Regions from separate parts of the Nocardioides sp. WG-D5 genome, predicted to be linked through region 1. Evidence: predicted binding sites of a transcription regulator. Region 1 holds the regulator's gene; each other region holds the start of a gene.
The links. Region 1 encodes LexA, which represses DNA repair genes until DNA is damaged. Its sites were predicted from a motif close to TCGAACANNTGTTCGA; they were not measured.
Positions count from the first base shown of each region.

Region 1 (4,605 bases):
CTAGTCGCTGCCCACCGGGGCCTCGACCGGATGTTCTGCCTCGAAGTCCTGGACTTCCCGTTCCGTACGCAGCATCTGGATCTCGCGCTCGAAGTCGTCGGCCGAGCCGAAGGCCCGGTAGACGCTCGCGAAGCGCAGGTAGGCCACCTCGTCGAGCTCGCGCAGCGGCGCGAGGATCGCCAGCCCCACCTCGTGGCTGGGGACCTCTGCCAACCCCTGGCTCCGCAGCGCCTGCTCGACCTCCTGGCCGAGGCAGGCGAGCTGGTCCTCGGTGACCGGACGCCCCTTGCACGCCTTGCGTACGCCGTGCACCGCCTTGTCGCGGCTGAACGGCTCCGCTGCGCCGGAGCGCTTGGCCACCATCAGCTGCATCTGCTCGACGGTCGTGAACCGCTTCCCACATTCCTGGCAGACCCGACGGCGCCGGATCTGGCCGCCGTCCTCGGCCACACGGGAGTCGAGCACCTTGGTGTCGCTGTGTCGGCAGAACGGACAGTGCACGGTCGAGCCCCTCTCGTGAAGCCTTGTGGATCCAGGCCGTCTCAGCGGCGGCCCGAGCCTGTGGAACCTGTGGAATTGAGCGTGAGTCCCTGTGGAACAACACCCTCGGGGCTGTGGGTCATCCGCCCGTTCATGTGAACTAGATGTGGATAACTACAGCGGTGTAACTACTAGATGTAGTGGTAACCGTACGCCCGCCCCCCAGCCGATGCAAGCGAGCGCCGCGTTTCCCCGTGCGCCCGGCGTGTCGCCGGTCAAACACCGAAAGATTCCGGTTCAGCGGCGACGGGCTGGCCCAGATGGGTAAGAATGACCCCGTGACAAACATCTCCGGAGGTAATCGCGTCGGGTCGCGGAGAGGCACGCGCCCCAGAAGCGGTCCCCGGCCACCGTTCATCTTGCCTGCGATCGCGACGCTGGCATTCCTCGTCATCTGGGGAGTGCTCGTGTGGATCGCCGTCGGTTTCGGGGCCGACGCACGAGGAGGCGATTCCGGCGCCTGGGTGAAGCTCGCCATCGCGGCCGTCGTCGCAGTCGCCTGTCTCTTCCTGACCTTCACCTTCGCCGGGAAGGCCTGGCGGGCCCTCACCGGCTCCCCCACCCCACCGCCCGCCGACGACTACACCGGAAGCCACTCCAACGCCTACGTCGAGGAGCAGGACTACCCGGAGCAGCCCTACGGCGACCCGACCTACACCGAGCAGGACTACTACGGCACCGGCTCCTACGGCTACGAGGACACCAGCTCCTACGGCCGGCACAGCTCCGACACCGGGAGCCAGTCTCCGTACGACACCGGCAACCAGTCTCTGTACGGCGACACCGGCAGCCGCTCGGCCTACACCGACACCGGCTCGCAGTCGCCCTACGGCTACACGAGCAGCTCCCCGGACTTCGGCAACACCGGGAGCCGGTCGGCCTACGGCGCACCGAGCTACCAGCCGCCGGCCCCGACACCGCCGAGTGCTCCGCCCTACTACACGAGCCCGCCGACGCCGACCTCCACGCCGACAAGCTCCCCGGCATACGGTTCGCAGGGCTACGGCACGGACAGCTACCCCACCCAGCAGGCCGGCTCGTCGCAGTATCAGTCGGGCGCCTACCAGGCTCCGACCAGCTACGGCCAGACCGGCTCGAGGGCTCGGCTGACCCAGGATCCCGCGGCGACGCAGGCGATGCCCGCCCAGCGCCAGCCCCAGGACCCGCCGGCCGCCGAGCCGGACGACGAGTGGCCGCCGCGCCACAGCTCCCGCAACAAGCCGTGGCCGCCGGCCGAACCGGACACGCCCTATCGCGGGCGTCACTGACGACCGCCAGGACAGCGAGAGTGCTGCAGACGCTTCCCATCGTCTGCAGCACTCTCACTTTTCCCCGGTTGCCGGCTGCCAGGGTCGAAGGAGCAGCCGGACATCTGTGGGCGCCTCTACGGCGCGGTCGGAATGATCAAGGTCTGCCCGGACACGAGCATCGAGGACTCGAGACTGTTGAGCTCCTTGATCCTCTGCTCCATCTCCCGAATCGAGGCGTCGGTCCCGGCGACGGCTTCCGCCGAGATGTCCCAGAGCGTGTCGCCATCGCCGACGACCATCGTGTGGGCGGAGGGAGCGGGGCTTTTGTCGGCACCGTCCTCCACCGCGAAGGCCACCCGCGCCCCGATCAGCGCGATCCCGAAGAGCACCACGAGCGCGAACGCGAACACGACGATCCGGCCCCGCCGAGTGAGCCGCACGGTCGAGCGACGCACCTCCCGCACGGGCCGGGGCGGCTCGGCTACGGGCAGCACATAGACGGTTGCACTCATCACGGCCTCCAGTTCACAAGTCTCTCGATCACGTGTTCGATCGAGCACATGTTCGAAGGTAGATCACGTGTTCGAACAACGCAAGTAGCGACCCCAAGAATTTTCGAACGCCGACACGCACTACCGAAGAGATCGAACAGATGTTTGATGTAGTGGTGCCAGAGGGACTAATGTGATGACATGACCACGCAGAAGACAGGCACCGGATCAGGCGGTTCGAAGAGCCGCGTCCGCGAGCTGCCCGACGGGCCGCCGGACGCGACCGGGCTCACGCCGCGTCAGCAGCGCATCCTCGCTCACCTGCGCGACAGCATCGAGCAGCGGGGCTATCCGCCCAGCATGCGTGAGATCGGCGCCGCGGTCGGGCTGACCAGCACCAGCAGCGTCGCCCACCAGCTGCGGGCGCTGGAGCAGCGTGGTCTGATCCGCAAGGACCCGAAGCGGCCCCGCGCCCTCGAGGTCTTCCTGCCCGAGGTGATGGCCCACCGCAAGGCGATGTCCGGCGAGGAGACCGAGCCGGCGATCACGGCCGAGGCCGTCGTCAACCCCAATCCCGACGCCGCCATGGTTCCCCTGGTCGGTCGGATCGCGGCCGGTGGCCCGATCCTGGCCGAGGAGACCTCGAGCCAGCAGAGCGTCGAGGACGTCTTCCCGCTGCCCAAGCAGCTGGTCGGCAACGGCGACCTCTTCCTGCTCTCGGTCTCCGGTGACTCGATGGTCGACGCGGCGATCTGCGACGGCGACTTCGTGGTCGTGCGCCAGCAGCCCACCGCCGAGAACGGCGAGATCGTGGCCGCATTGATCGACGGCGAGGCGACCGTCAAGACGCTCTCCCGCAAGGACGGCAAGGTCTGGCTGCTGCCGCACAACGCGGCGTACGAACCGATCGACGGCACCCACGCGACGATCCTCGGCAAGGTGACCGCGGTCCTGCGCAGCCTCTGAGTCCTGCCTCACACCTCCCGGAACCGGAGGGCATGTCTGGCAAATCCACGCCCGCTGCGCGACGTTTCGCATCCGATCTGGCGGCGTTGGCGCCGCTCGACAGCCTCCAGGATGCCTTCGCAGCGCCGCCTTGCCAGATCGGCCCGAAACGCCGCTCGCGGCCGCCGTGTCTTTCCCAGACATGCCCTCCCCGGGAACACTGCGTGAAATCCAGCCGCCGGCCCATGACAGGGCCGGCGGCTGCGTCGTTCCATACAGCGTGACTCAGACGCAGATCGACCGCCGCACCCTCATCGCCGCCGGACTGGCCACCGCCGCAGGAGCGGGGGCCGTGGCGCTGCCGGCACCCGCCGAGGCGGCCGGCGCCACGCTCAACCACTTCCAGCACGGTGTCGCCTCGGGCGACCCGCTCCCGCACCGCGTGGTCATCTGGACCCGGGTCACACCCACCGCGGAGGCGACTCCGGGATCCGGCCTGGGCGAGGAGGTCCTGGTCCGCTGGGAGGTCTCGCCGACCGCGGACTTCGGTCGCGTCGTCGCCAAGGGCTCCCAGCAGACCGGCCCCGACCGCGACCACACGGTGAAGCTCGACGTCACCGGCCTCTCGCCCGAGAGCTGGTACTTCTACCGCTTCAGCTACAACGGCCAGACCAGCCGCGTCGGCCGCACCCGCACCGCTCCGGCCGCGGACGCGACCCCGGACAACGTACGTTTCGGGGTGGTCTCCTGCTCCAACCTGCAGGCCGGCTGGTTCGCCGCCTACCGCCACCTCGCCGCCCGCGACGACCTGCACGCGATCCTCCACCTGGGCGACTACCTCTACGAGTACGCGCCCGGTGAGTACGGCTACGGCATGGCCAACGAGGACATCCGCTCGCACGAGCCGGCCCACGAGATGCACACCCTGGCCGACTACCGGATCCGGCACGCGCAGTACAAGCGGGACGTCGACCTCGCCGACGCCCACGCCCACCTGCCCTGGATCGTCACCTGGGACGACCACGAGTCCGCCAACGACGCCTGGCTGCTGGGCGCGGAGAACAACGAGCCCGGCGAGTACGACTGGATCGACCGCAAGACCAACTCCAACCAGGCCTACGACGAGTGGATGCCGCTGCGCGTCGACGGCACCGCCACGGTGGAGACCGACGACCACCTCCACGACACGATCTACCGGAGGCTCCGCTTCGGGACCCTGCTCGAGCTGAGCATGCTCGACCTGCGGTCCTACCGCTCCCAGCAGGTCGCCCGCACCGACCTGGCCGGGGCCGACGACCCGGACCGCACGATCACCGGCGACGAGCAGCTGGAGTGGCTCAAGGAGGGCCTGCTCACCGACGCCCGCTGGAAGATCGTCG
Region 1 covers NZ_CM132928.1:3,724,130-3,728,734, reverse strand. The annotation lists gene nrdR (transcriptional regulator NrdR) at 1-501, opposite strand; gene ACWZJV_RS18140 (hypothetical protein) at 900-1,808, shown strand; gene ACWZJV_RS18135 (LysM peptidoglycan-binding domain-containing protein) at 1,925-2,302, opposite strand; gene lexA (transcriptional repressor LexA) at 2,483-3,247, shown strand; gene ACWZJV_RS18125 (alkaline phosphatase D family protein) at 3,507-4,605, shown strand, end outside.

Region 2 (4,605 bases), 1.3 Mb from region 1:
AGGCGGTAGTGAGCCCGGAAAATTCTTGCCCCTCGACGTTCTGCCACATGGCACAACCACCACCGATTGTGTCAAGCGAATGGGCAGTTGCGTCAACCCCGGCCGTGGTCGAGCAGGCTCGCCGGGCGCACCAGGCTGGACCCGAAGCGTTCGGCGACCTGATCGACGGCACGATCGGCCTCGGACCAGCCGCGTTCCCGCTCCCCCAGGACGAGCTGTCGGTCGGTGCCCTCGCGCGCGATCAGGTGCTCGACCCGCACGCCGACCAGGCGCAGCGCCCGGCCACGGAGGTTCAGCTCGTCGTAGAGCCGGACCGCGGTGGCATGCACCTCCTGGGTGACGTCGGTGGGGTCGGGCAGCGTGCGAGAGCGCGAGATCGTCTTGAAGTCGGTGAACCGGACCGTCAGCGCGACCGTGCGGCCGACCGTGCCGGCCCTCCTCATCCGCCGGGTGACACGGGCCGAGAGGCGCAGCAGCTCGCGCACGATGTCCTCGCGGTCGCTCAGGTCGTGGCCGAAGGTCTCCTGGGCGCCCGTCGAGCGGTCGGGCAGGTCGGGGCCGAGCCTTCCGGTCAGCTCGCGCCGGTCGGTGCCGGTGGCGAGCCGGTGCAGGTGGCCGCCGAGGCGGGGGCCGAGGATCTGGTGGAGGGTCGGGACCGGGGTGCGGGCGATGTCACCGACGGTCTCGAAGCCGAGCCGGCGAAGCCGCTTGCGCGTGCTCGGCCCGACGCCGTAGAGCTCACCGACGTCGAGAGGATGGAGGAAGCCGGGGATGTCCTCCGGCCGGACGACCACGACGCCGTCGGGCTTCGCCTTGCGGCTGCCGACCTTGGCCACGCTCGGGGTCGGCGCGACACCGACCGAGCAGGTGATGCTCAGCTCCTCGGCGATCTGGCGCCGGATCCGCTGCGCGATCTGCTCGGGGCTCCCGAACAGCCTGGTCGCCCCGCTGACGTCGAGGAACGCCTCGTCCACGCTGACCACCTCCACCAGCGGGGTGGCTCGGCGGAAGATCTCCCGGACCTGCTTGGAGACCTCGGCGACCTCGCCGAAGTCGAGGCGGACCGAGACGAGCTGCGGGCACAGTCGCCTCGCCATCGAGCCGGGCATCGCCGCCCGCACGCCGTAGGCCCGGGCCGGATAGTTGGCGCAGGTCACCACGCCGCGGGCGTGTCCCCCGACGACCACCGGCTGGTCCCACAGCTCGGGCTGGTGCCTGATCGCCACCGAGACGAAGAAGGCGTCCATGTCGACATGGAGGATCGGGGTGGCCTCCGGAGCGCCAGCGGAGGAGGTCACCCCGATCCTCCGAGGACGCGGACCAGCGCTGACTCGGCGCAAATGTCACGCCGGAGCGCTAGCGGAGGTGGGACCTTTGCGCCGAGTCGGCGCCCGTGGGCGAAGCGAAGCGAGCCCTCAGCGAAGCGAAGCGAGCAAATGCAGCTGCGAAGCGAACGGCAGGTAGTCCGGCCGCGTGGAGACAGCCTGCTCGAGATCGACCAGCGCACTGGTCGCCCCCGGCTCGACGTCGAGCAGCGACCCCGGCACATGATCGACGAACACACGTACGCCACGGACGTCCGTGACCTCGAACCCCGCCGCGTCCAGCAGCCCGGTGACCTCGTCGAGGGCGAACCGGCGACCGGAGCGGCCCTGCGGAGCGGTGTCGTCGAGGAGCTCGACGGCCTGCGCGAAGTGGCCGGCCAGGGCTCGGGAGAGGACCGCGGCGGTGCGCTGGGCGACCAGCAGGCTGAGGGTGCCACCGGGGCGGAGCACCTCGCGGATCCCCGCCAGTGCGGCTGCCGGATCGGGGACGACCTCGAGGACGCCGTGGCAGAGGACCAGATCGGCTCCGCCGGGGTCGGCGACGTCGGAGAGGGCGGCCAGGTCACCCTGGCGGGCGTCGACGGAGACACCGGCCTCGCGGGCGCGCCGGTCGAGCGCTGCCAGCGCGTCGGGGCTGGGGTCGACGACGGTGACCCGGTGACCGAGCCCGGCGATGCGTACGGCTGAGGTGCCGGTGCCGCCGCCGATGTCGAGGACGTCGAGCGAGCCGGAGGCCAGGACCGGATCGAGCGCGTCCCAGACGGCGACGGTCCGGGCGCCTGCCCGACGACTGGTTGATGCGGAGCCAGCTGCCATGGGGCCAAGCGTAGGCCCTGTGCCCACCTCACCTGAATCAGCCCACGAGGCGGTCGTGACGGAGGCGGGTGACGTGGGAGGTGTGGGCCATCAGCCCGAGCGACTCCTCGACGACGGCGAGGAAACGGTCGGCGTCGCGCACCTGGTCGTCGGCCTCCTCGGCGGTGACCGCCCGGATCGAGCCGGCCTCCGCGGCGGCGCGCTTGGCGGCGCCCGCGGCGAAGTAGTCGGCCCACTCGGAGAGCTCGGGCGCGACCTTCTTGAGGCGGACCCAGGCGTTCCACGGACGGCGGCGGCCGGCGCGGCTCGCCGCCTCGACGGGATCGGTGCGGGCGGCGATCAGCGCCGCGGCGGCCTGGAGGGCGGCGACGTGCGCCATGGCGTACCTGCTCGGCACGTCGTCGGCCACGATGGCCTCCGAGAGGGACTCGGTGGCGCGGAAGAGGTAGCTGTGAGTCGTCGCCGGGAGCAGATGCATCGGGTCGTCCTTCTCGCTCAAGGTCGACCCCGCAGTGGACGGCTCCGGCGGGCGTCGGGGGTCGAGGACGACGCCCGCCAGAGCCTGGTTGTTCGAACATTTGTTCGAACACGAGATCAAACTACACCCCGCCACCGACAGTCACAAGACGTTTCGGTGACGGGGCGTGTCGAGGTGGTGCCGGGGGTCGCTCAGTCGTCGGCGACGGCGCCGCGGATCCGGTGCGGCGGGTGGATGTAGCGCGTGTTCGCCGGCAGCCACATGACCGCCAGCAGCCCGGCGGCGATGACGATCGCGATCCCGGTGAGCACGCTGATGGTCACCGGCGGGCCGGTCAGGATGCCGCCGATGCTGGCGACCGCGGAGATGAACACCAGGAACGTGATCACGATCCGGGCCCACTCGAAGCCGTTGCGGAGGAAGACCGCGAGCACGCCGAGCATGCCCGCCATCACCCCGAACAGCGTGATCGCGGGGGCGATGAACGCCGGCGCGCTGACCCGGTTGTCGGTCGGCGGGTTGATCAGGGCCTCGAGGCCCTCGGTCTCCAGGATGCGCTTCGCCGAGGGGTTGCCCTCCGCCCAGGCACGCACGAGGTCGTCGGAGCGCAGCACCATCACCACGACCACGACCGCGCTGAAGGCGATCAGGCCGATGATGAGCCGGATCGCCCACGTCATCTCGCGCGGCACGGGCTCGGCAGCGAGCGCTGCCACCTCGAAAGCGACCTCCGGGCCCTCGCTCACGACCACACCTTCGTTCTCGTCGGGTGTCGTCATGGTCATCCGGTCTCCTTGCGACGTGGGGGTTCAGTCTCCGTTGATCAGCCCATTCTGCCGTACGGGGTCCAACGTAGGTAAATACGCGAACGCGTGCTCTTGGTCTCGGGCTGGGGCCGAGTTGTCGGCGGCGTAGGCCAAGATGTCCTCATGGAATCTCTAGCGCTGACCTTCTCCAGTGGGTGGGCCAGTGGCATCAACGCCTACCTGGTCGTGCTGGTGCTCGGCGTCGTGCAGCGTACGACGGGGGCCGAGGCGATCCCGGACGTGCTCGGCACGTGGCCGGTGCTGGCTGCCGCGGGGCTGATGTACGCGATCGAGTTCGTCGCCGACAAGGTGCCCTACATCGACTCGACCTGGGACTCGATCTCCACGGTGATCCGCCCCACCATCGGCGCGGTCATCGGCGTCCTGCTCGCCGGTGAGGCCGACTCGCTCAACGAGGCCGTCGGCGGCGTGGTGGGCGGCACGACGGCGCTGATGTCCCATCTGATCAAGGCCAGCGAGCGGCTCGCGGTCAACACCTCCCCCGAGCCGGTCTCCAACTCGGTCGTCAGCGTGGCCGAGGACGGACTCGTCCTCGGTGTGGTCTGGTTCGCGACCGAGCACCCGCTGGCCGCGGCGGGCGTCGCCGCGGTGCTGCTGGTGGCCGGGCTGGTGCTGGTCTACCTCCTCGTCCGGGCCGTTCGCGGAGGCTGGCGCAAGCTGACCCGGCGCGGACGACGCGGCGCCCCACCCCCTGACGGGCCCTCCGGCGGCGACACCTTGCCCTACCCCGTCCAGTGACGAGCGTCGTCGTCCTCGGGGGCGGGTACGCCGGGATGGCCAGTGCCGCCAGGCTGGCCAAGCTCGGCCACTCGGTGACCCTCCTCGAGGCCTCCGGACAGCTCGGCGGTGCCCTGGTGCCGGTGCGCGAGGAGGGGTTCACCTGGGACGCCTCGGCGACCTCGACGCTGCTGCCCGCGGTGATGCGCGACCTGTTCCGCAAGTCCGGGCGGCCCGCGGAGCGTGAGCTCGAGCTGGTGCCGATGGACGTGGTCCGCGAGCACCGCTTCGCCGACAAGACCTCGGTCGCGGTGCCCGGCGGCACCCGTGGGGCCCAGTTGGCGGCCTTCGACGAGCTGGGGCCGGGCATGGGCCGGCTGTGGACCGACTACGTGGCCCGGTTCAGCGAGGACTGGGAGGTGCTGCGCCAGCACTACTTCGA
Region 2 covers NZ_CM132928.1:5,035,069-5,039,673, reverse strand. The annotation lists gene dinB (DNA polymerase IV) at 93-1,298, opposite strand; gene ACWZJV_RS24370 (methyltransferase domain-containing protein) at 1,416-2,141, opposite strand; gene ACWZJV_RS24365 (SAV_6107 family HEPN domain-containing protein) at 2,179-2,640, opposite strand; gene ACWZJV_RS24360 (hypothetical protein) at 2,811-3,404, opposite strand; gene ACWZJV_RS24355 (DUF4126 domain-containing protein) at 3,549-4,184, shown strand; gene ACWZJV_RS24350 (phytoene desaturase family protein) at 4,181-4,605, shown strand, end outside.
Region 2: a site for LexA is predicted at 2,712-2,727, ahead of ACWZJV_RS24365 (SAV_6107 family HEPN domain-containing protein). Genes of this name have one in related genera too.

Region 3 (4,605 bases), 2.9 Mb from region 1:
CCGCTGTCGACGACCTTCTGGGCGATCTCGCGCACCGCGGTGCCGAAGAGTTCGTAGGTCAGGATCTCGCGCTCTTGCTGCTCACTCACAGATCGGATTCTGACACGAGACCACCAGGGTCATCTTCATCGGCAAGGGCGAGCTCCTCGCGGACGATGCCGTAGGCCACACCGGCGCCGTATCCCTTGCGGGCGAGCATCCCGACCAGGCGGCGGGTCTTGGTCTGGTCGTCGAAGCGCTCGAGCGAGCGCAGCTTGCGCCGGACCATCCGCCGGCCGGCCTCACGCTCGTCGTCCGGGTCGATCTCGTCGAGCGCCTCACGGGCGACATCGTCGTCGATCCCCTTGCGGCGGAGCTCCTGGGCGAGGGCTCGGCGCGCCAGACCCTTTCCGGGCTGTCGGCTGGCGATCCAGGCCTTGGCGAAGGCCTCGTCGTCGATCAGGCCGACCTCTTCGAAGCGGTCCAGCAGCCGTGTCGCGAGGGCGGCCGGGACCTCCTTCTTCTCGAGCTTGTCGGCGAGCTCCTTGCGGCTGCGCGCCTGGCCCGTCAGGGCGTCGAGGAGGATCTTGCGGGCGATCGCCTCGTGGTCGGGCTCGGGATCGTTCTTGGGGTCCGCGGGGTCCGCGGGGTCCGCAGGGCGGCTCTGGCGTCGGCGGGACCGTGTTGGTGATCTCGACAGGCTCGATCCAGCGCCCGACGGGTCGTCCGACGGAGTGGGGTCGACCTTGCCTGCCCAGGCCTCGACACCGAGGGAGACGTCCCCCAGCCAGTCGGGCGCGGGTCGCTCGTCCACCCAGGGATCCTGGGTGGACGAGCGGTCACGCTTGGACGAAGCCACGGATCAAAGGGACCTAGAAGTCCTCGACACCGGCAGGCTCGGCCGCGGGCGCGGCCTCTGCCTCGACGGTCGGAACGACACCGAGCTTCTCCAGGATCCGCTTCTCCAGCTCGTTGGCCAGGTCGGGGTTGTCCTTGAGGAAGTTGCGGGAGTTCTCCTTGCCCTGGCCGAGCTGGTCACCCTCGTAGGTGTACCAAGCGCCGGCCTTGCGGACCAGGCCCGCCTCGACACCGACGTCGATCAGGCCGCCCTCGCGGGAGATGCCCTTCCCGTACATGATGTCGAACTCGGCCTGCTTGAACGGCGGAGCCACCTTGTTCTTCACGACCTTGACGCGGGTGCGGTTGCCGACCATGTCGGTGCCGTCCTTGAGCGTCTCGATCCGGCGCACGTCGAGTCGCACCGAGGAGTAGAACTTCAGCGCGCGACCACCGGTCGTGGTCTCGGGCGAGCCGAACATCACGCCGATCTTCTCGCGCAGCTGGTTGATGAAGATCGCCGTCGTGCCGGAGTTGTTCAGGGCCGAGGTCATCTTCCGCAGCGCCTGGCTCATCAGTCGCGCCTGCAGACCGACGTGGCTGTCGCCCATCTCGCCCTCGATCTCGGCCCGCGGCACCAGCGCCGCGACGGAGTCGATGACGATCAGGTCGAGCGCGCCCGAGCGGATCAGCATGTCGGCGATCTCCAGGGCCTGCTCACCCGAGTCGGGCTGGGAGACCAGCAGGGCGTCGGTGTCGACGCCGAGGTTCTTCGCGTATTCCGGGTCGAGGGCGTGCTCGGCGTCGATGAAGGCCACGATGCCGCCGGCGCGCTGGGCGCTTGCGACCGAGTGGAGGGCCACCGTCGTCTTACCCGACGACTCCGGACCGTAGATCTCCACGACCCGGCCGCGAGGCAGACCACCCAGGCCCAGCGCCACGTCGAGCGCGATCGAGCCGGTCGGGATCACCTCGAGGGGCGCCCGGGTCTCGTCGCCCAGTCGCATGACCGAGCCCTTGCCGAACTGCCTTTCGATGTTGGCGAGAGCGGCATCCAATGCCTTCTCGCGATCACCTGCCGCCATGTTCTTTCCTTCCTGAGGAGCAGATTTCTTGCCCCTGCCTGCCGCTTGTCCACGTGTCTTCGTCGTCATCAAGGCAGACGCTAGACGGGACCACCGACAGTTTCTGAACGGGACCCTCCGGCACGGTGTTTCACGACCCCTCGCAAAGCACGAACCACGCTCCACCTACCACCCACACTAGCCCGAACAAGCGTTCGATGTGAACACCTGTTCGGGCGTGTCGGGGTCGCCGGACCCTCAGTGGCCCTGCATCTCCATCTGCTCGGCGGGGGCCGGGTCGGCGCCGAGCTCGTCGGCGATGGAGACCGAGAGGCCGCCGAGCATGAAGGCGAAGATGGCCGCCGCGAGGGCGCCGCTCGAGAACGCCGGGATGTAGCGGCGGAAGCCCTGCCGGACCGGGGCCGCCCCGTGGTACTCGTGGGTCAGCGCATGCCCCTTCCCCCGCTGCAGCAGGTAACGGTTGACCGGGAACGCGGCCACGAAGGCGACCGTGAGCGCGATCATCATCCCGACCCAGAACACGACGTTGACCAGTCCGGCCTCCATGGCCCCCGGGATGAGCGCCATGACCAGGTTGTCGACCAGCTCCATGGTCGCGATCGAGAGCGTGTCGGCCGCGAGCACGACGCTGAGCGCCGTGCCGAGGGCCAGGCCCGACTTGAGCAGCGGGAGGGTCGAGAGGGCGTAGCCGAAGAGGAACGCGAGGCCGACGGCCAGGACGATCGTCCAGCCCGTGCTGAGCCCGATCGCGGTGCCGATCATCAGACCGGCGATCTCGCCGATCGCGCACCCGGTGAGGCAGTGCAGCGTCGCGCTGGCGGCCATCGCGTTGATGCCGCTCCCGCCATGGGCGCCGTGGGCGCCGTGCCCGGAATGGTCAGGGGCCGAGTGCCCGGAGTGGTCTCCGTGACCCTCATGACCTTCGTGGCCCTCGTGCATCGAGTGCTCATGTCCGGCGTGCACGTGCTCGTCATGCGACTTCATGTCGCTCCCTTGCTCGATCGTTCGTCTGCCTACGGAGCAATTCATACCCCATGGGGGTATGTACCCGCAAGCGATATCCGCCCGCACGCCCGCTTTGTCCAACCGCACACGAGTCCTTAGGGTGTGCGGTGTGTGGACGGCAGCACGACGACAGCGGGCGACCCGGCCGGCCGTACGCGCCGGTCTGCTGGCGGCGGTCCTGGTCACGGTTGCCGGCCTGCTGGGCATGCATGCGCTGAGTCTGCACGGCACCCGCACCGACGGTGAGCATGCCGCGCTGCGCCTGCCCGCCGCCCACGTGGAGCACACGCACGCCCTCGAGCACGCCGACCACGGAGCCGCCGGCCACGCCGGACAGCCGGGCGGCGAGGAGCACACGTCGATGGTGCTGTGCGCGGCGTTCCTGCTCGCTGCCGGGGTGCTGCTCCTGAGCGGGCTGTGGCGGCGTACGCCTGCCTGGTGGTTCTCCCCGGCGCGCGGACGGTCCCGCGCGACCGGGCCCGCGCCCTTCGTCACCCGTGCGGCGACCGGGCCGCCGCCGGAATGGGCGTTCTCCGTCATCAGGTGCTGAGCGGCACTGATCCACCCGCGACCCGGCGAATCCCGAGGTCCGCAGGTGGGTCGGCGAGCCCCGCAAACAGCACATGACAAGGAGAAAACAACAGATGCGTACGCAACGTCCCCTCATCCGCGCGACCTGGGCCGCGGCCGGCCTGGCCGTGCTCCTGACCCTGTCCGGCTGCGGCGGCAGCGAGGAGGCCAAGGCTCCGCAGGAGCTCTCGGAGACCGAGCACAACAAGGCCGACGTCGCCTTCGCGACCGACATGATCCAGCATCACGCCCAGGCGATGGCGATGGTCGACCTCACCATGGACCGCACGCTCGACCCCGAGGTCCAGGAGCTGGCCGACGCGATCCGGGCCGCCCAGAGCCCCGAGATCGAGACCATGTCCTCCTGGCTCCAGGAGTGGGGCGAGGAGGTGCCCTCGACGATGCGCGACCACGTCAACGGAGGCCACGAGGGCCACGGCGACGAGGACAGCAGCATGTCCGACTCGATGGAGGGCATGGACACCGACATGCCCGGGATGATGTCGGCCGAGGACATGGACTCCCTGGAGAACGCCTCCGACGCCGAGTTCCAGGACATGTGGCTCGAGATGATGATCGAGCACCACGAGGGTGCGGTCGAGATGTCCGAGACCGAGCAGGGCGAGGGTCGGTTCAAGCCTGCCGTCGACCTGGCCGGCACCATCATCGAGAACCAGTCGACCGAGATCGACACGATGGAGAAGATCCTCGGCTGAGGTCCTGACAGCGGGCGGGGCCTGCCCATGCGGCAGGCCCTGCCCCTCGCGGGTCAGGCCGACCGACGAGCCACGTACGCAGCCCCGAACAGCACCCCGACCAGCAGGATCGTGCCGAGCGCCAGTGCCGGATATCCGGCCACGTCCACGACGACGCCCGAGACCGCCCCGGCGGCCGCCGCCGCGACGCCCATGATCAGGTCGGCGCTGCCCTGGACGTCGGCGCGGACCTCGAGCGGAGTGTGGTCGGCGACGGAGGTGGCGGCCGCGATCGTGGCCAGCGACCAGCCGAGACCGAGCAGGAAGAGCCCCACGAAGATCCGCCCCGAGCTCCCCTGCGGCGCCACGGCGCACAGGACCAGGGCCACCAGGAGCACCCCGCCGCCGAGCGCCATCACGTCGGCCCGGCCGAC
Region 3 covers NZ_CM132928.1:691,462-696,066, forward strand. The annotation lists gene ACWZJV_RS03415 (phosphoribosyltransferase) at 1-89, opposite strand, end outside; gene ACWZJV_RS03420 (regulatory protein RecX) at 86-793, opposite strand; gene recA (recombinase RecA) at 852-1,901, opposite strand; gene ACWZJV_RS03430 (DUF4396 domain-containing protein) at 2,139-2,885, opposite strand; gene ACWZJV_RS03435 (DUF6153 family protein) at 3,016-3,456, shown strand; gene ACWZJV_RS03440 (DUF305 domain-containing protein) at 3,551-4,192, shown strand; gene ACWZJV_RS03445 (MFS transporter) at 4,246-4,605, opposite strand, start outside.
Region 3: a site for LexA is predicted at 2,084-2,099, ahead of recA (recombinase RecA). Genes of this name have one in related genera too.

Region 4 (4,605 bases), 2.3 Mb from region 1:
TCGCCAACGCCCACCCCCGCATCGAGCAGCGCGTACACCAGGTCCTCACCGCCATGCTCCTCGTCTCCGCCGAGCGTGGCGTCGGCTTCGTCCCCGTCTCCGCCAGCTCCCTGCACGTCGAAGGCGTCGTCTTCCGCCCCATCGAGCACGGCGGCGGAGACACCCGGCTCGACAAGGACCCCGAGCGGCCGGTCGAGCTGCATGCGATCTGGGCAAGGGGGTCTGTCAGTCCGGTCGTACGCCGGGTTCTCGACGTGATCGTCGAGGTGAGTCGGTAGGCGGGTTTGCCCCGGCGGGCGGTTGGGCGCTGGAGTGTCTCGAGAGGCTGATGGCCGCGGACCCGTTACGGAGGGTGTTCTCGCCGGTTCCCGGAGTCAAGGACGGCCTGCGGCCGCCGGCTTCGCCGGTCGCCTTCGGCGATCCTTGACACCGGGCTCCGCCGAGAATTTGGCTGGCTATCGGGTCGGCGGCGGGGTTTGGCGCGGATTCCATTGGTTGCGTACGTGCTCGGCGATCCGGGCTGGGGAATTCTGTCGGGCGAGGGGCTGCTCGCGCTTTTACTAGACGATGACGCCTTGCGAAGGCTTCACAAGGACGAGCAGGACTCATTCAGGTGCGTCGGGTGAATCGGATGCGTCGGTCCGGGAGTCGCTCGTAGGTGTAGTTGGGGTCGTGGATGCGGCGATGGTCACTGGCACACAACAAGACCAGGTTGGCCATGTCGGTCTTGCCGCCTTGGGACCAGGGTTTGAGGTGGTGGGCTTCGGTCCACGCGGCGGGTGCGTCGCAGTCTTCGGCTTGGCAGCACTTGTCGCGTAGGCGGAGTGCCCGGTGTTGGACGGGGTGGGCTAGGCGGGTGGTGCGGCCCAGGTCGAGGATTTCGGAGTCGGTGCCTAGGACGACGGGGATGAGGTCGGCGTTGCAGGCCATCCGGCGGGCTTCGGCGGCGGTGATCTGGTCGCCGTGGAACCCGAGGGCCGCGGTGCCGAGGTCCTTGCGGAGGTCCTCCACGCGCATGGTGATGAACACCGTGGTCGCATGCCCACCGTGGCGGGGGAGCTGGTCGACGTCGTAGGTCTCGATCACGCGGGCGAAGGCCTGGCCGAGCAGCCGGTCGTAGGGCATCTTGATGCCCTTGTCCTGGGCCGAGAGCTTTCGGGGCTGGGCCAGCGAGTCCAGGATCGTGCGCAACCGGGCCCCGATGGCGCGGGTGACCCGGGCGTGGATGTCGATGGTGCCGTCGCCGTTGTCGCGGGAGGAGAAGAAGGTGCGTCGCTGGGCGTGCTCCTCTTCTCGCTGCAGTGCTTTGGCTTCCGCGGCCTCGAACCGGTCTGGGTTGATCTCGGCGAGGATCCGTTTGCCGACGATCCTCAGCTCGTTGGCGGTCAGCCGGGTGGCGTGGTCGACCAGGAGCTTCTCGGCCAGGATCAGGTCCTCGGCACTCGCGGCCGGGTCGGCCTCGATCGCGTCGAGGGCCTTGGTGATGACGCGGGCCTTGTCCTGCGACACGATGCCCTGGGCCAGGCCCGCACTCACCAAGTCGTACTTCGCGACACTCGCGGCGAGTTTCACCTGGGCTCGCGCGACGGCCTTGTCGACGAGCAGCTCGGTCCGCAACCACCCCGAGGCGTCCTTGGCACCGGTCTTCTCGGCGATGTCACCAGCCGACGCGAGCACCCGGAGCTTCAATGCGGCCTGCTGGGCCTGGAGCTTCTCGAGTCGCTTGAGTAAGTCCTTCTTCTGCCCGGTCTGCCAATACGCCGGATCGGACGCCAGCAGTTCAAGGAGAGAGGTTTCGATGGCGGTCAGGGCGGCGTCGATCGCGTTGCTGGGGTTGGTGCCCCAGTGGTCGATCTCGTGGCCGAGACTCATCGCGTCCCTCCCTTCAGAGGTGTGCTGTGATGGGTCTGATTCTACTCGCAAAGCACCCACTTGAACACCTATTTGTCCAGGTCAGGCTGCTTTTTCGCGGTCAGCGAACGGTCTCGTTCCTGTGGATGGTAAGTGGCCCGGAGGGCCACCATCCCTCCCCCAAAGCAGTCCGGTCCAGTACAAGAATCTCGCTGCGCCACACCCGGGCCGCCGCCCCGATAGCCAGCCAAATCTTTTCTCGATCTGGTCCGGAGTCCAGGACCGCCGAAGGCGGCCGGCGTAGCCGGCGCCCGAAGGGCGTCCTTGACGCCGGAGCAGATCGAGAAGACCCTCAAGAACGGGTCGGCGGCCCACGCCAGCCCTGGGGAACGGTTACGCACCCGGTGGTCTCGACAAGCTCGACCACCGGGTCATCACTGGTCCGTGACACACAAAGTCGCGGCCCATCGAGAAGACCCGCGAGAACGGGTCGGCGGCCACGCCAGCCCCGGGGAACGGTTACGCACGGGGTGGTCTCGACAAGCTCGACCACCGAGGGCGTCGCGGTGCTCCGGCATCACCCTGCAATGCCCCCAAGGCATCAAGAGATTCAAATTCGGGCTTGGACAGGCATCACCGAACGTTCCTAACGTGATGGTCACCACCTTCCCCCTCAGCAACCCAACATCTGAAGGACGTGACTCGTGACCGAGTACAGCCCGACCGACCTGGCCGCCCAGCTCAAGAGCGGGCTCCTCTCGTTCCCGGTCACCCATTTCACCGAGGATCTGCAGTTCGACGAGGAGGGCTACCGCAAGCACCTGAGCTGGCTGGCCGAGTACCCGGTGGCAGGGCTCTTTGCGGCCGGCGGCACGGGGGAGGGCTTCTCGCTGAACCCGGAGGAGACCGACCAGGTCGTACGTGCCGCCGTGGACGAGGTCGCGGGGGCCGTTCCGGTGCTGGCGCCGGCGACGGGCAGCACGGCCACCGCGGTGGCGCAGGCGAAGGCGGCGGAGGCCGCGGGGGCGGACGGGATCCTGCTGATGCCGCCCTACCTCACCGAGGCCGGGCAGGCCGGGCTGGTCGAGCATGCCAGCCGCGTCTGCGAGGCGACCGGTCTCGGCGTGATCGTCTACAGCCGTGCCAACGCGGTGCTGCGCGACGAGGCCGTCGCGCAGCTCGCCGACCGCAACCCCACGCTGATCGGCTTCAAGGACGGTGTCGGCAACATCGAGCAGATGACCCGCACCTACGCCCGGGTCGGTGACCGGCTCACCTACATCGGCGGCCTGCCGACGGCGGAGACCTTCGCGCTGCCGCTGCTGCAGCTCGGCGTGAGCACCTACTCCTCGGCGCTGTTCAACTTCGCGCCGAGGTGGGCGATCGAGTTCTACGATGCCGTACGTGCCCAGGACCGCGACGAGGTCTACCGTCGTCTCAACGAGTTCGTGATCCCCTACCTCGACATCCGGGACCGTACGGCCGGCTACGCCGTGTCGATCGTCAAGGGCGGTCTGGCCGCGATCGGCCGGCCCGCGGGCCCGGTCCGGCCGCCGCTGACCGACCTGCGCGAGGACGAGATCGCCGAGCTGCGCGACCTGATCGCCCGCATCTCCTGACGCCGACCGCCCCGAGACTGCACCGAGACAGACCCGATAGGAAGGGACCATGAGCTACCGCTCGATCATCGCCGGAGCCGACTCCGAGCAGCCCGACGTCACCGCCGCCACCAGCGCCGCGGCGCAGGCCTTCGCCGGCTACCGCGCCACGTCCCCCGAGGCCCGGGCGGACTTCCTCGACGCCGTCGCCGCCGAGATCGAGGCGGCCCGCGCCGAGATCGTCGAGGCCGCCGTCGCCGAGTCGCATCTGCCCGAGGGCCGGATCAGCGGCGAGGTCGGCCGCACCACCGGCCAGCTCCGGATGTTCGCCGGCGTCGTACGCCGCGGCGACCACCTCGGCGTACGCATCGACCCGGCCCTCCCGGACCGGACCCCGCTCCCGCGCGCCGACATCCGGCAGCGCCAGATCCCGCTGGGCCCGGTCGCGGTGTTCGGCGCCAGCAACTTCCCGCTCGCCTTCTCCACCGCCGGCGGCGACACCGCATCCGCGCTCGCGGCCGGCTGCCCGGTGATCGTCAAGGGCCACCCGGCGCACCCGCTCACCGGCTACCTGGTCGCCCAGGCGATCACCCGCGCGGTCGAGAAGGCCGGCCTGCCCGCCGGCACCTTCTCCTTCCTCCTCGACACCGACTTCAAGGGCGGCATCGAGCTCGGCCAGGCCCTGGTCGTCGACCCGCGGATCAAGGCCGTCGGCTTCACCGGCTCCCGCGGTGGCGGGCTCGCGATCGCCGCGGCAGCGGCCGCCCGGCCCGAGCCGATCCCGGTCTACGCCGAGATGTCCTCGATCAACCCGGTCGTCGTCCTCCCGGGCGCCCTCGATGGTGACGTCGACGCGCTCGCCACGGCGTACGTCGGCTCCCTGACCCTCGGCTCCGGCCAGTTCTGCACCAACCCCGGCCTGCTCTTCCTCCCGAGGGGCGAGGCGGGCGACGCCTTCCTCGCCGCCGCCGGCCGAGCCACCGCCGAGGCCGTCGGCGGCACCATGCTGACCCCCGGGATCGCCCAGGCCTACGAGGCAGGCATCGAGAAGCTCCGTGCCACCGACGGCGTCACCGTCGTCGGCGAGGGCACCGCGGGCGACACGGACGCGCCCGCTCCCCAGATCGTCGAGGCCGCCCGCCTGGCCGGCGTGACC
Region 4 covers NZ_CM132928.1:1,388,542-1,393,146, reverse strand. The annotation lists gene ACWZJV_RS06810 (LysR substrate-binding domain-containing protein) at 1-278, shown strand, start outside; gene ACWZJV_RS06805 (DUF222 domain-containing protein) at 610-1,872, opposite strand; gene kdgD (5-dehydro-4-deoxyglucarate dehydratase) at 2,556-3,470, shown strand; gene ACWZJV_RS06795 (aldehyde dehydrogenase (NADP(+))) at 3,520-4,605, shown strand, end outside.
Region 4: a site for LexA is predicted at 1,933-1,948, ahead of ACWZJV_RS06805 (DUF222 domain-containing protein). Genes of this name have one in related genera too.